Regions from separate parts of the Halomonas sp. BMC6 genome, predicted to be linked through region 1. Evidence: predicted binding sites of a transcription regulator. Region 1 holds the regulator's gene; the other holds the start of a gene.
What was found. The regulator FliA, encoded in region 1, starts transcription of late flagellar genes. The targets are predictions, from matches to a motif close to CTAAAGTTNNNNNNNNNNCNGCCGATA.
Positions count from the first base shown of each region.

Region 2: a site for FliA is predicted at 4,532-4,558, ahead of AB6K10_RS01230 (flagellin). Genes of this name have one in related genera too.

Region 1 is NZ_CAXNSH010000001.1:912,945-919,769, forward strand. Features, by position in the region: gene flhA (flagellar biosynthesis protein FlhA) at 1-459, shown strand, start outside; gene flhF (flagellar biosynthesis protein FlhF) at 478-2,673, shown strand; gene AB6K10_RS04320 (hypothetical protein) at 2,670-3,269, shown strand; gene AB6K10_RS04325 (flagellar protein FlhE) at 3,316-3,765, shown strand; gene AB6K10_RS04330 (RNA polymerase sigma factor FliA) at 3,792-4,493, shown strand; gene AB6K10_RS04335 (motility protein A) at 4,533-5,348, shown strand; gene AB6K10_RS04340 (OmpA family protein) at 5,353-6,024, shown strand; gene AB6K10_RS04345 (diguanylate cyclase) at 6,048-6,825, shown strand, end outside.
Region 2 is NZ_CAXNSH010000001.1:263,478-270,302, reverse strand. Features, by position in the region: gene AB6K10_RS01250 (serine hydrolase) at 1-574, opposite strand, end outside; gene AB6K10_RS01245 (hypothetical protein) at 925-1,245, opposite strand; gene fliD (flagellar filament capping protein FliD) at 1,653-2,990, shown strand; gene fliD (flagellar filament capping protein FliD) at 3,114-4,493, shown strand; gene AB6K10_RS01230 (flagellin) at 4,629-5,453, shown strand; gene AB6K10_RS01225 (hypothetical protein) at 5,651-6,607, shown strand; gene AB6K10_RS01220 (hypothetical protein) at 6,747-6,825, shown strand, end outside.

The DNA.
Region 1 (6,825 bases):
CTGCAGAATTTGCTGGACGAGGACGTCTCGATTCGCGACATGCGCACCGTATTGGATACCCTGGCCGAGTACGCTGGGCAGCAGAAAGACCCCAACGAGCTGACTGCGCTGGTGCGTATCGCGCTGGGTCGCGCGATTACCCAGCAGTGGTTCGCAGGCCAAGAGACGCTGCACGTCATGGGCCTCGATGCGCAGCTTGAACAAGTATTGATGCAGGCCATGAACGGTAACGGTGCCATGGAGCCGGGACTGGCGGATACGCTGATGAATCAGGCGCAGCAGGCGCTGGAGAAGCACGAAGGCAGTGGTGAAGCGCCGGTCCTGGTCGTTCAGCACTCGCTGCGAGCCGTGCTGTCGCGCTTTTTGCGCCGCCGGATGCGCCACCTAGTGGTCATGTCCCAGGCCGAGATTCCCGACGACCGCACCCTGCGTGTGACCACCCTCGTGGGTGGCCGCTAAATTGGTAACAGGTGACATATGAGCGTGAGACGTTTTGTCGGAGCAAATAGTCGCGATGTAATGCGCCAAGTGCGCGAAGTACTGGGCGACGATGCGCTAATCGTCGCCAATCGCCGCACCGAAGGCGGCGTTGAAATTCTGGCCATGGCCGACGACGCCGTCGATCAGTTCGACCCGTCGCCGACGACCCCCGTAGAGCCCCCCCGTGAAGCACCGGCTCCCGCCTCAGCCCCCGCTTTCTCGCTGCCGACGCAGCCGGACCCGCTGGAAGCGATGAGCGAGCGCCTGCTGCGGGAAATGCAGGATATGCGTGAGCTTCTCTCCCGCCGTCAGCCGGTCGCTGACCCCTCGCGCGGCGCACAAACGACCTACGAGCACCTTCAAGAGCTGCTGGCGCGGGTAGGCTTTAGCGCCGAGCTGAGCCATGAGGTGCTCGAAGCGCTGCCCGACGAGCTGATGACACGGGAAGGCAGCCAGGACGCTGCCACCGCCTGGCTGCGCGAGCAGCTCATGGCGCGCTTGAAAGTGCTCACGCACGAAGAGCGCTTTTTCGATCAAACCGGTATCGTGGCGCTGGTAGGGCCTACCGGTGTCGGTAAAACCACCACCACGGCCAAACTGGCGGCGCGCTTTGTGATGCGCCACGGTACCCGGCCCGTGGCCCTGGTGACCACCGACAGTTTCCGGATCGGTGCCCACGAGCAGCTGCGTATCTACGCCCGGCTGCTGGATACGCCCATGTATGCCCTCGACGTCGAGCAGCCCATCGACGAGCTGGTAGGGCGGCTGCAAGGCAAGCAGTGGGTGATCATCGACACCGTCGGCATGAGCCAGCGGGATCAGCGGGTCATCGAGCAAATTGCGCATTTACAGGGCGGGCAGTCGACCGTCAGGCTGGTGCTGCTGCTCAATGCCGCCAGTCAGCCGGAGACCCTCGAAGAAGTGGTGCTGCGCTATCGTCAGGCGGCACGTGCCGCTGGAGCCGAACTCGACGACTGCATCATCACCAAGCAAGACGAAGCCGGGCGGCTGGCACCCGTGCTGGATATCGTGATGCGTCACGGTATGCGCGTGCTGTTTGGCTCATACGGCCAGCAGGTGCCCGAGGACATGGCCGTGGCAACGCCCTCTGGGTTGATCGATCAAGCGCTATCTACCCGTGCTTCCAACGTTTCGGCGAACCGGTCCGCGCCGGTGAGCTTGCCGCGCTGGTCCCGGGACGTGCTGGGCCAAGGACGCAGGCTGTCGTCGGTCCTGACGCGGTTGCGTCAGCGGGTCGTCGATTTTCATCGGTTAGAGGCCGCCTGGGACATCGCTGCGTTGCCCAGCGTAGTGCAAGACCAGCGCCTGGAGGCGCTGCTGACCGGCGCGCAGGCCACCCATGACGCGATGGGCATCGTGTGGTCGCCAAGACGCAACGAGCGTGGCTGCGACTGGTCGATGCCGGACGTGGCGCTGAACGAACAGGGCGCTTGGCTGGCGCTAACGCGTTTACAGCACCGCCAACCGGCGGGATGGCAGCCACGCTTGGCGCACTGCCCGACAGACATTGCCGTCCACTTGCTGCCCGCTCTACCGGAGCCAGACACGCTGGCATGGCTCGCCGACCAACACTTGACCTGGGTCAGCGCCGTGTCCGCGAGTCAACGCGTACACTGTCAGGGCGAGCGCTACACCCTGCGCACGCTGTTTCAAGAGAGTACGCTCACTCACGCCGTGAACATTCGGTTTCGCGGGCAAGGTATGCAGCTGCTGACCGCCTACGTGGAGGCGACAGATGCCGCTGGCAACGCCGTGCTGGCCTGGGTCGGCGAGGTTCGCGATCCAGAGAGCAGCAAGCGCGTGGTGCGCCGCTACTGGCTGACGCCTGCCCGACTGGGAAGCGATGTGCTATCGCTGCTGGTCACCCAGTTACAGAGTGACGGGTTGTCGGCGCTCACCAAGCGGGCTTGGCAGCAGTTGAAAGAAGCGGATGGCGGCGAAGTGAGCAGTGAGCTGCGGCTACTCATGGCCAGCGGTGCCGCCGCAGTGGCGGGCCATTTGGACCTGGCCGATGACGAAGCGGCCCAAGCCTTACGGGCCGATCTGCTGCGTCTGCTAGGTACCCAGCGAAAACGCCGCGACACCGCGCTGCTGGACGCCTTGGTGCATGTATTGATGGCCCGCGATGCCATTCGTCAGCTAGGCAGTGTCAGTCGTGAGGGCTTGGTATGAGCGGTCAAGATCAAGCGGCGGGCCTGCGTAAATGGGCCGATCTGCAGCGCCAGCAGCGGGCCGCAGAGGACGAGCCGCAAGATGCCCAGGACGCAACAGCGGCTCCTGCCGCGCCCGTCACTGCCGAAGAGGCCGCGGTGCATACCCAGGACGCCATGGCACCCACGGTCGCCTCGGCCGCCGAGCCCGCGACGGTGACGCCACCGCGCCCTCAAAAACCGCTGGTCGTGGTAGGGCTCCCGAACACGGGGGCCGCGCAGGTGGATAAAGTGCGCGGCCGCTTGGGGCAGTGGTCTGCGTTGGGCCGCCAATGGGCAGGCGATCCCCAGGATTGGAAGATTCAGGTGGTCATGGCCGACACGCCGTCGCTGGCCACGCTGGCGAAGGCGCATGCCCGCTGGGCGCTATGGGTCAGCAGCGATGCCGATGCCTTCGCCAGTATGTATCGGGTGCTTCGCCAAGTGCGGGAGCACGGCGGCCCGCGACGTCTGCTAGCGCTCCACGAGCCGCACCTACCGCGCCAAGGGCTGCTGGAGAATTTGCGTGATGCCGCCGCGCACTACTTGGACATCGAGCTGCTACTGCTGGCGCGCTGAACGGCTGTCCGCCGAGGTGAAAATGATGCAGCATGGGGACCAACGTATGAGACCGATGGCCTTACCGGTGTGGAAAAACGTTGTACAGTCGTGCATTGGGCGGTTAGCGCTCGCCGCAATGCTGAGTGCTGCCCTGCTGTCGCTTGACGTACAGGCGGCGACCCCCGGCAGCTGGAGTCGCGACGTGCCAGGCGTACTGGTGGCCATGAGTGACCGCACCAGCAACAGTCAGGCGATTGCGCCACCGGCAGGCATCCCGTTGGGGGCGGCGACCCTGTCCCGTGTTCAGTGGCGGTTCGAGGCGCCTCCCAGCCAGCCTATCAACGCGTGGCTGTGTCACCCAGAGCGCTGTGTAGCACTGTCGGGCATGCGTGGCAGCACCACCGCGCTGGAAGGTGCGCTGGCGAATGCGCCGCTGCACTTCCGATTTGCCCTGTCCCCCGGCCAGCGGCCGGTACGCGTGCAGGGTTTACAGGTGATAGTGAACTATCAGTAAAGGTCGTTTAGCCGCGAGGCACGAGGATGTATACAGCACAAGGCAGGATCAAACAGAGTGAGCTGTTAACCCAATACATGCCACTGGTGCGACGTCAGGCCTTAACGCTGCAGGTAAGGTTGCCCGCGAGTATTGAGCTAGATGATCTGATCCAGGCGGGCATGGTCGGGCTGTTGGAAGCGCTGGGACGCTTCGACGCTGCCCAGGGCGCAACGTTTGCAACGTTTGCCAGCCAGCGGATTCGCGGTGCCATGATGGATGAGCTGCGCACCCGCGATTGGCTGCCGCGCAGCGTGCGCCGTTCGGCGCGGGCGGTGGATGACGCAGTGCGTCGTCTAGAGCAGCGGTTGGGGCGTCCTCCTGAAGAGGGTGAAATTGCCCGCGAACTGGAGATGCCGCTGAGCGAATACCAACAGCTGTTGAACGACACCAATAGCGGCCAACTGCTGCCGTTCGAAGAGCTGGTCGCCGATGGCGGCGAGCCCGCCGGGGACGATGCCCAGCACCGGCCGTTCGACCAGCTGCTCGACGAGCAGCAGCGGCAAACGCTGATCGAGGCCATCGAAGCACTGCCCGAGCGTGAAAAGCTCTTGATGGCGCTCTACTACCAAGAAGAGATGAATCTTAAAGAGGTCGGTGCCGTGCTGGGCGTCACCGAGTCGCGGGTGTCCCAGTTGCACAGCCAGGCGGTGAGCCGCCTGCGGGCGCGCCTGCACGAACACGATTAACCCTGGAACTCACTAACCCTAACCGGCGAGGAGCCGTTGATGAACCCATCTACGCTGATCGGTATCTTTGCCAGCATGTTGCTGCTGGTGAGCGTGCTGTTCTTTACCGCAGAGTCGCCCGAAAGTTTTATCAATTTGCCGGGTTTGGCCATCGTGATCACCGGTACGCTGGCGGCGACCTTCATCAGCTATCCGTTGAAGGAAGTATTGCGGGTGGTTCGTCTGGTGGGCTTGGTATTCCGCCGTGAAAATACGTACGTGCGCGACGACATCAACGAACTGGTCGCCATGTCGCGGCTATGGTTCAAAGGCGATGTGCGTGCCGTAGAGCGGGAGCTCGAGCACACCCGTAACCCGTTTCTGCGCACCGGCATCCAACTGGTGATCGCCAACACCAAAGAGGATGAGATTTTCGACATGTTGCGCTGGCGTATCGCCCGCTTGAAAGCCCGCGAACACGCCGAAGCGCAGATTTTTCGCACCATGGCGACCTACGCACCCGCCTTCGGGATGATTGGTACGCTGGTGGGGTTGGTCAACATGCTCGAAGTGATGGATGCGGGTGATCTGCAGGTCATCGGCCCGCGTATGGCGGTGGCGCTATTGACCACGTTCTACGGCATTTTGTTGGCCAATCTCGTGTTTAAGCCCATCGCGGTCAAACTAGAGCGGCGCACCGAAGAGCGTTTGATCACCATGAACATGGTGCTAGAAGGCATTTCTCTGATCACCAAGCGTCGCCTGCCATCGTTCATCGAAGAGACGCTCAACTCTTTCGTGGCGAACTACCATGATGAAATCCGTGACGCCAACGTCAAACCGCGTCCCGACGTAGGCTCCGCACTCAAAGGGTAATGCCATGCTCGACCGCGACTCACGGCATGCCCTGGAGCTGCCCGCTGCGGCGGGGGAGAGCGACGAAAGCTGGTTGACCAGCTATCTGGATGTCCTCACCCTGCTCATCACGCTGTTCGTTCTGCTGCTGGCCCTGACGCCGCCGGACGGTGGCGAAGGGGACGACAGCGATGCCATGCGTGCCGCCAACGCCGTGACATCGCTGCCGCTGGCCAGTCTCGCCACCGGTATCCACCCCCGTTATGATGGCTTGCAGCCTCAGATGGCAGGGCTGGATATACCCGGTGTGAGCGTCTCCCAGGGTCAAGAAGGGGTGACCCTGCGCATCGATGACAGCCTTTTGTTTCCCAGCGGGAACGATGTGCTAACGCCTCAAGGGCAAGATGTGTTAGAACGGCTCTCCTCCGTACTGGAGACCTTCGACGGTCAAATCTCCGTTGAAGGCCACACCGATAATGTGCCTATCTCGACGTCGCGGTTTCCTTCAAACTGGGAACTGTCGGTAGGGCGTGCCATTGCGGTCGTGCGCCAATTAGAACGGCAAGGCATTGCCATTTCACGTATGCGGGCGGTCGGTTACGCCGACACCCAACCCATGGAAAGTAACGCTACCTCGGAAGGGCGAGCAGCCAACCGGCGCGTTGAACTGTTGCTACGGCAGCAGGTCGAGGGGTAAAGCACTATCTCGAGGCTATCTTCGTGTCGAAGCATCACTCGCTACTCCAATCGTTTGGCGCCGTCATGGTGCTCGATGCTGAGAGTAAGCACATTCAAGCGGTCAGCCGTCATTTGACCAAGCTGCTAGGGGTGGTGGATCAAGAGCACCAGGCGCTGACGCCTGCCAGCGTCCTGGGTAAACGATTGAGTCAGCGGTTGCGCCAAGAGCTTCAAGGGCAGCAGCGGCTGGCGAGCCCCCTGGCCTTCCGGCCACCGAATACCACCACGCGGCTGCAGATCCACGCTCACCGCACCCATCACCATGTGATCGTCGAGCTCGAACCTCTTAATCCGTTGGGCAAACGGCGACTGCTAGGCACTGTCAACGAGCGCTTGATGCGTTTGGCCGAAGCGACCCATCAAGAAGAGCTGTTGGATGTGCTGGTGAGCGCCGTGCAGCAGTTGACCGGCCACGACCGTGTGTCGGTGTGCCATTTCGATAGCGACTGGCACGGGCTGATCGTCGCCGAGGCGCAAGGTGGTCCTTTGCCTGCGCTGCTGGGGCAGCGCTTCCCGGCCAGTGACTTCCCCGTCACGCTACGCCGAACCTACGAACGGCATCCCGTTCGCCTGATTTATGACGTTTGTGCCCCCGCCGAACCGCCGCTGCCGTGTACGCCAGATGGTGAGAACGTCGATCTGCGCCACTGTTTTCTACGAGCCCCTGCGCCGGAGCGCCAGCGCTACTTGCAGCGGCTAGGCGTACGCGGTTCGCTGAGCCTGGCCATGCAGGGCGATAATGGGCTATGGGGCCTGCTGT
Region 2 (6,825 bases), 650 kb from region 1:
AGCGCTGGGCAAGCGCGAGGGTGCTTTCACCGCTGGCCTGAGTGAGTGCTGCTGACAGCAAATGGCTGGTGCCGGTGGAGTAGAGCATGCGCCCGCCGGGGCGGTCGACGAACGGGCGAGTGAGTGCATCGTTTACCCAATGGGCGCTGGCCACCCAAGCGCCATAGTTGCTGCCCGAAGTACGCTCTAATCCCGCTTGTTGCGCCAGTAAATGCGCTACTGTGATGTCGTTCACTTGTGGGGCAGCAGCGCTGGGCACACTATCTAGTAGCGCCACCAGCGGCTGGTCAACGGACTCAATGACGCCCGCCTTGATCGCCGCCCCGGTGATGGCGGCTAACACCGTTTTAGACAGCGATTTGACGTTGGCAGGTGCTGCAACGCCTGGGCCCCCTTGGTGATGTTCATGAATGATGTTGCCGTCATGAGCGACCACCACGGTGTGTAGGCGATCGAGTGCCCGAGCTTGCTGTTCGAGTGCTTGCAGTGAATTGGGAGAGGGCATTTGGGCGACCACGTGGGTGGTTGTCACAGCACTCAGCACGCATGTCAGCGCAAGAGCAATGGTTTTCATGGCAGCACCTAAGAAAGGAAAAGTAAGGTTCTGAAAACCGTGATGAAGCAAGGTTCCCGCAAAGAGGCAATCATGGCGATTACGCAAATCGTTAAAAAGCCTGCTACGCTAAAAGCGCCTATTGAAGGGAAGCAACCCTTTGATTTCCATGAAACGCTAAAGCAAGGAGTGCCGTTATGCGTAACATTATCTATATCATCGGCCTGATCGTTGTTGTTCTGTTTATTCTTTCGCTGTTAGGCCTGCGTTAAGTTGCACCATGAATGACACGCATTGCGTGATGCGATATTAGCGCTTCAAAACGCCCGCTCCCCCAGCGGGCGTTTTTTTATACGTGCTTCACTCCCACGTTAGGCGCAATCTGCTGCCCCCTGGCCAAACATGTCGAACATCAGTTCGCGGCCTAACGTGGTTAGGACGAAGCGGCCATACTCGTTAAATGTAGCTGCATCACTCTCTTCTAATACTCGCTGGCAAAGCGACCAGCGTGAATGCTGATGGCTCAATGACGCCAACTCTTGACGCGATAAACCACGCTGCGCCAGGGTAAGGGTTTCAAGCACGTGTCCACTCTCGTACATCAATTCCGCCACGCTAGACAAACAATGGCGCAGGCTGCGTTGTACGTGGAAGGAAGCAGTAGAGGCGGGGGATAACGTTTCGGCGGGCATAGGGGAATGCTCCTACAGTCACAGCAAAATGGGTGTGCTGCAATGCATTATAAAGCAGGAGCGGGCGTTAGACCAAGGTCTATATTCGACTTGAAGGCAATGGGCCTTTAATTCAAACTTATAGTAAATGGGGAGCAAAGACTGGCTGTCAACATATTGTAGCGTTGTGCTCGTATGATATAGACAAGTACTGACTAATAGGCAATGTGATTGTCTGAGCTGGAAATGTATTTTTTTGTAGCGGCTTCTTACGTATAGATACGTAATAAAAGCGCAGAATGCTCAAGTTTTGGCTTCAATTGCCGATAATTTCAACTATGTTACAAAAATGTACTGCGCATTGCTTCATTAGAGTGAGTCATTACGAGTAATTCGCGTAGTTAAACCATTCAAAAAGGCGCATACGCATGGCAACTATTTCAGCATTAGGCGTTGGTTCTGGGCTGGAGCTCACTGGGTTGTTGGATCAGCTTGAGGCGGCAGAACGCGGTAAACTGCAGCCCATACAGCAGCAGATTCGTACGCAAGAGACCAAGATATCAGGCTACGGTCAGTTTCAGAGTGCATTATCACAGTTTCAAGACGCTGCTAATGCGCTAAATGATCGAGACACATTCGACAGCCTGTCTTCTGATGTTCAAGGAAGCGGAGTGTTAGTAGCTGCAGATGCCTCTGCTAGCCCTGGACGTTATGATATAGAAGTCACCCAGTTGGCCACGGTCGCTAACCTGGCTTCTCAGCGGGTACCAGACCCAACGTCTGCACTGAGTGCAGAAAGCTTTACCGCGACGCTCAGCTTTTCAGGCCGCGATGATGTCAATATTGACCTGGAGGCTAATAGCACGCTGGAGGATGTGCGTGATGCTATTAACGCACGCACAGACGCAGGCGTTTCTGCCTCCATCATATTTGACGGTACTGACTATCGCTTAGCGATTAGCTCAAACGAAACGGGCTCAGCGGCTTCCATTACTGAGTTTAGTGTTGACGGTATCTTGGAGGGGGAGATAGCGAACGCTGGACAAGATGCGATGTTTAATGTCAACGGTATACCCATTACCAGTGCCAGTAACCAAGTTGAAGATGCAATTGAGGGTGTTACTCTCAGCTTACAAGAGGGAGGTGGTGCCACAAGCACCGTCACTATTCAGCGGGATGAAGAAAGCATTCGTGAAGCGGTGATAAACTTTGTAGATGCTTACAATGAGCTAAAGTCGACCATTGGCTCATTAACGGCCTTCGACACCGCGAGCGGAACGTCGGGTGCTTTGAATGGTGAATCGACGGTGCGAAGTGTGGAAAATACGCTGCGTAGCGTGCTTTCAGCAGGCAATGAGTCGGGTGAGCTATCTACGTTAGCCGATTTAGGAATTTCCCTGACTCGCACAGGAACGCTAAGCATCGACGACGAGAAGCTAAATGATGTGATTGCGAATGATCAAGGCGCGATGGCGCAGTTTTTTGCAGGGGTGGAAGAACAGCCAGGGCTTGGCGGTAACATTAATAGCACCATTGAGCAGATGTTAGATACGAATGGCATTATTACGACGGCAGTAAGCAGCGCGGAAAACCGCATCGAAAGCCTAAATGATCGTTTTTTGCGTGTAGAAGCATCTATTGATGGGACGATTTCACGCTACAGAACCCAGTTTGGGCAGCTAGACACTATGATTTCTCAAATGAACCAAATGTCCGACTACCTCTCGCAACAATTCAATATGTTGAACGCCCAAACGCAAGGGTAGCGCAATGCGGATGATGCTGATGCGTTTTGGGCGATAAAAAGCTAAAGGTAGGGTGCCCTCAGCCGATATACTAAATCATCACGTTGTTTGGTTTAGCCTTATTTGCTGAGGAAGCACCCAGTTATGGCGACGATAACCTCCCTGGGCGTAGGCTCAGGTCTTGATCTGAACGGGTTGGTGGAGCAGCTCCGCACAGCGGAACAGCAAAAACTTATTCCCATTACCCAGCAGAGAAATGCACAGCAAACTAAGATCTCTGCGTTTGGCCGATTAGAGTCTGCGCTAGGGCGTTTTCAAGACGCGGTAGCTGCTCTTAATGATGCAAAGCGCTTTTCTAGCCAAAAAAGCACATCCAGTTCTACCAATATCAGTGTCACGACTGCCGCTAATGCCACGTCTGGCCGCTACGACGTTAGTGTGACTCAGTTGGCAAAAGCGGGAAGTGTTGCAACCGCTGGCGTAGCCAAAGATGCTGTGCTGACAACAGAGACTGCACAGCTGATACTCAACTTTGGTGCTGTTTACCAAGATGGCGTGCTACAGCCGAATGCTGAGCCCCTCAGTACTTATACACTGGATATTGCTGCGGGTAGCACGCTGGAAAGCGTTCGCGATCAAATCAATGCAGATCAGAATGCCGGCGTAAGTGCTTCAATCGTTAACGATGGCACTGACTTCCGGCTGGCGCTCATCAGTAAAGAGACGGGAGCAAATGCCTCTATTACGGGGTTTTCTGGCGTTCCTGGGTTATCTGTTGATACCTCGACTTATCGAGCGGGAGCAAACGCCGCTCTGCAAGTGAACGGTATTGCGATTACCAGTGCGTCAAACCGAGTGGAAGGGGCCATCCAAGGTGTCAGTTTGGAGCTGAATGCCACAGGTGAGAGCTCGGTCACTATTGAGCGCGATAACGACGCGCTTAAAGAAGCGATTCAAGGCTTTGTGAGTGGCTATAACGAGCTTAAGTCCACGCTGGGCAGGCTCACGCTCTCTACGGGTGACCGAGAGACAGCAGGAGACCTAGTCGGTGACAGTACAGTGCGTAGCATCGAAAACCGGTTGCGCCGAGATTTGGTCACCGGAGTGGAAGGCAGTGATCTGGGCGTGCTTTCACAGCTAGGTATCGCGCTTGATCGCACCGGGCGACTAGCAATAGATGAAGCAAAAATCGATGCGCTAATTGCCAACGACCCCCAAGCGCTGCAGGCTTTTTTTGCTGGAGCGACCGCCCAAGAGGGGTTGGCAGGACGCATAACAAACACCGTGGACGACATGCTGGGCACTAGAGGGCCTATTAAAAACGCCATTGAAGGCGCAGAGAATCGTATAGATTCATTGAATGATCGATTCACGCGCACAGAAGCCATCATTGAGCGCACCATTGGCCGGTACCGTACCCAGTTTGCGCAGTTAGATGTGATGGTCAACCAAATGACGCAGATGAGCGCCTACCTAAGCCAGCAGTTTGATGCACTCTCAGCCCAGTCGGGTAGCCGCCGCTAATCTGTTACTAATACTTACAATTTTTTTTGCTAAAAGATCTAAAGAAAATAGGCATGTGGCCGTTAATCAATATACCGGCGCACGAAACGCCGCCAAGCAGGCCGCATGGCCAACCCTACGTCGAGGAGTAAGAACATGTCAGTCATCAATACCAACATCACTGCCCTGATTGGCCAGAACAACCTGAACAAGGCACAGTCTGCCCAACAGACATCTATGGAGCGTTTGTCTTCTGGTCTTCGCATTAACAGTGCCAAGGATGATGCGGCCGGTCAGGCCATCGCCAACCGCATGACTGCTCAAATTACTGGTCTGGCACAAGCGCAGCGCAATGCCAATGACGGTATTTCACTGGCGCAGACTGCTGAAGGAGCTTTGAACAGCATCAATGACAACCTGCAACGTATGCGTGAGCTTTCTGTTCAGGCAGCTAACGGCACAAACTCTGCAACCGACCTGACTTCAATCCAAGAAGAAATTACGGCGCGTTCCCAAGAAATTCAGCGTGTTGCTGAATCTACCAAATTCAACGGTACGTCACTACTTGATGGCACCGTAACTGATCCTATTAGTATTCAAGTTGGTACTGGTACTGATGCTTTCGACAAGCTTGAACTTACACTGACTGATGCTACAGCTGCTACTCTCGGTGTTGACGCGCTGGATGTTACTGCTGCTGGTGGTGCTGATGCAGCTTTGACTGCGCTTGATACCGCTATTGCAAATATTGACACTGCACGTAGCGGTCTAGGTTCCTTCCAAAACCGTTTAGGATCAGCGCTGGATAACATTTCTTCTACTTCAATTAATCTATCTGACGCTCGGTCGCGTATCGAAGACGCTGACTATGCAGTAGAAGTATCCAACATGACTCGTGCCAACATCCTGCAGCAGGCAGGTACTTCTGTACTGGCTCAGGCTAACCAGACGCCTCAGTCTGTACTGTCTCTGCTGGGTTAATCTGGCGCTTAGCCTTTAAGGCAAGCACAGATACCATCGACGGGGCCGAAAGGCTCCGTTTTTATTTGTCATTCCTATAGTCCTGTAATTTTATGTCCAGATTATCCCCTCTAGCCGCCTTTGGCTTTTGTTCTGCACTGCTAGGCACTGTCTATTTTGTCTACTTTTTCCATGTGATCGGTAGGCCCGATTTGGTGATGAGCTTTCTTTCGAATGATATCAATGCATTTTATATTTTCTTTGCACTCCTATTGGCAGGTTTTTTAGCAACCGGCTTGCAGCTTATGCCCTCTGTATTGGTGGGCTTCGCTTTTGGAGTGGCCAGATGGAATGGGATTGAAGCAAAGAAAGCAGCAAGATTTAGTTTTTTGTTGCTGGCGTGTGGCGTTGTGTTGGTGCCACTGATAGGTGTGGTGGGGTTTTGGTTTGAAAACACTGCTTTTTATACACGGGCGATATTGTTCGCTTTTTTTATTGCGATATTGTTGTGGAGTTTGATTTTTTTCTATAAAAACCGGAACGCTTATAACGGCCATGAAAGCTTCTTTGTGAGGATGCTTTTCTCCTCATGCGCTATGGTAGGTGTTGGGTTGGGCAGTATACTGTTTTTTACTGCCATTATGCTGAATATACTCAGATATGGTGCAGCGGGCGATGAGTGGTTTGACTATTTTTTTGTGCTTTTGATAGGGGCTTCTATTTTGCTTGCCTCGACTTTTCCTGGGATGGTATGGATCTCGTTAGTTGAAGAGGATGTGAAAAAGAAGGTTAAATTCAGCGTTTCTATTGCGTTTTCTGTGCTTTTTACAATCTTAATGATGGCGCCAGATCTACCCAAAGTGGTTGTCTTCAATGCAGGGAAAATAGTAGGCCTTCACTCTAATGATGCCCGCTATTATGCCTTGAATGGGGGGGAGGAGGAGATTGCTCGCCACCGCTTGATTTGGCCTAAAGGAGCTGTTGATGAGGACGGTATGATGGCGGGGAAACAACTGTTCAGCCTCGGAGGTAATCAATTAATCTGCCCATCACATATAGCGCTCACCGTTGAAGAAATGTTGGATAGAGAGAGTGGTTTAGGAGCGGATTGCAAGATGTTTAGCAGTGCTCAGCTTGAGAAAGGCGAACTTATATTGAAGAGCTCTGACGGCTAAAGGGTCTTCAGTCATAAGGTGTAAATGTGAGCTGATATTTGCTATCTATTATTCGTTGTCAAAAGTAGATTTTTTGAGCTGGCCTAGAGCTTACGTTCGTGGCCAGTGTTTTATTTAATTTTTTGCTGCGAGGGGTAAGATGCTAGAAGTAGTGGTTACAGCCGTGGTGGCAATTTTTTCAGCCGCATGCGGCTGGTTGTTAAGTCATAGGTGGAACG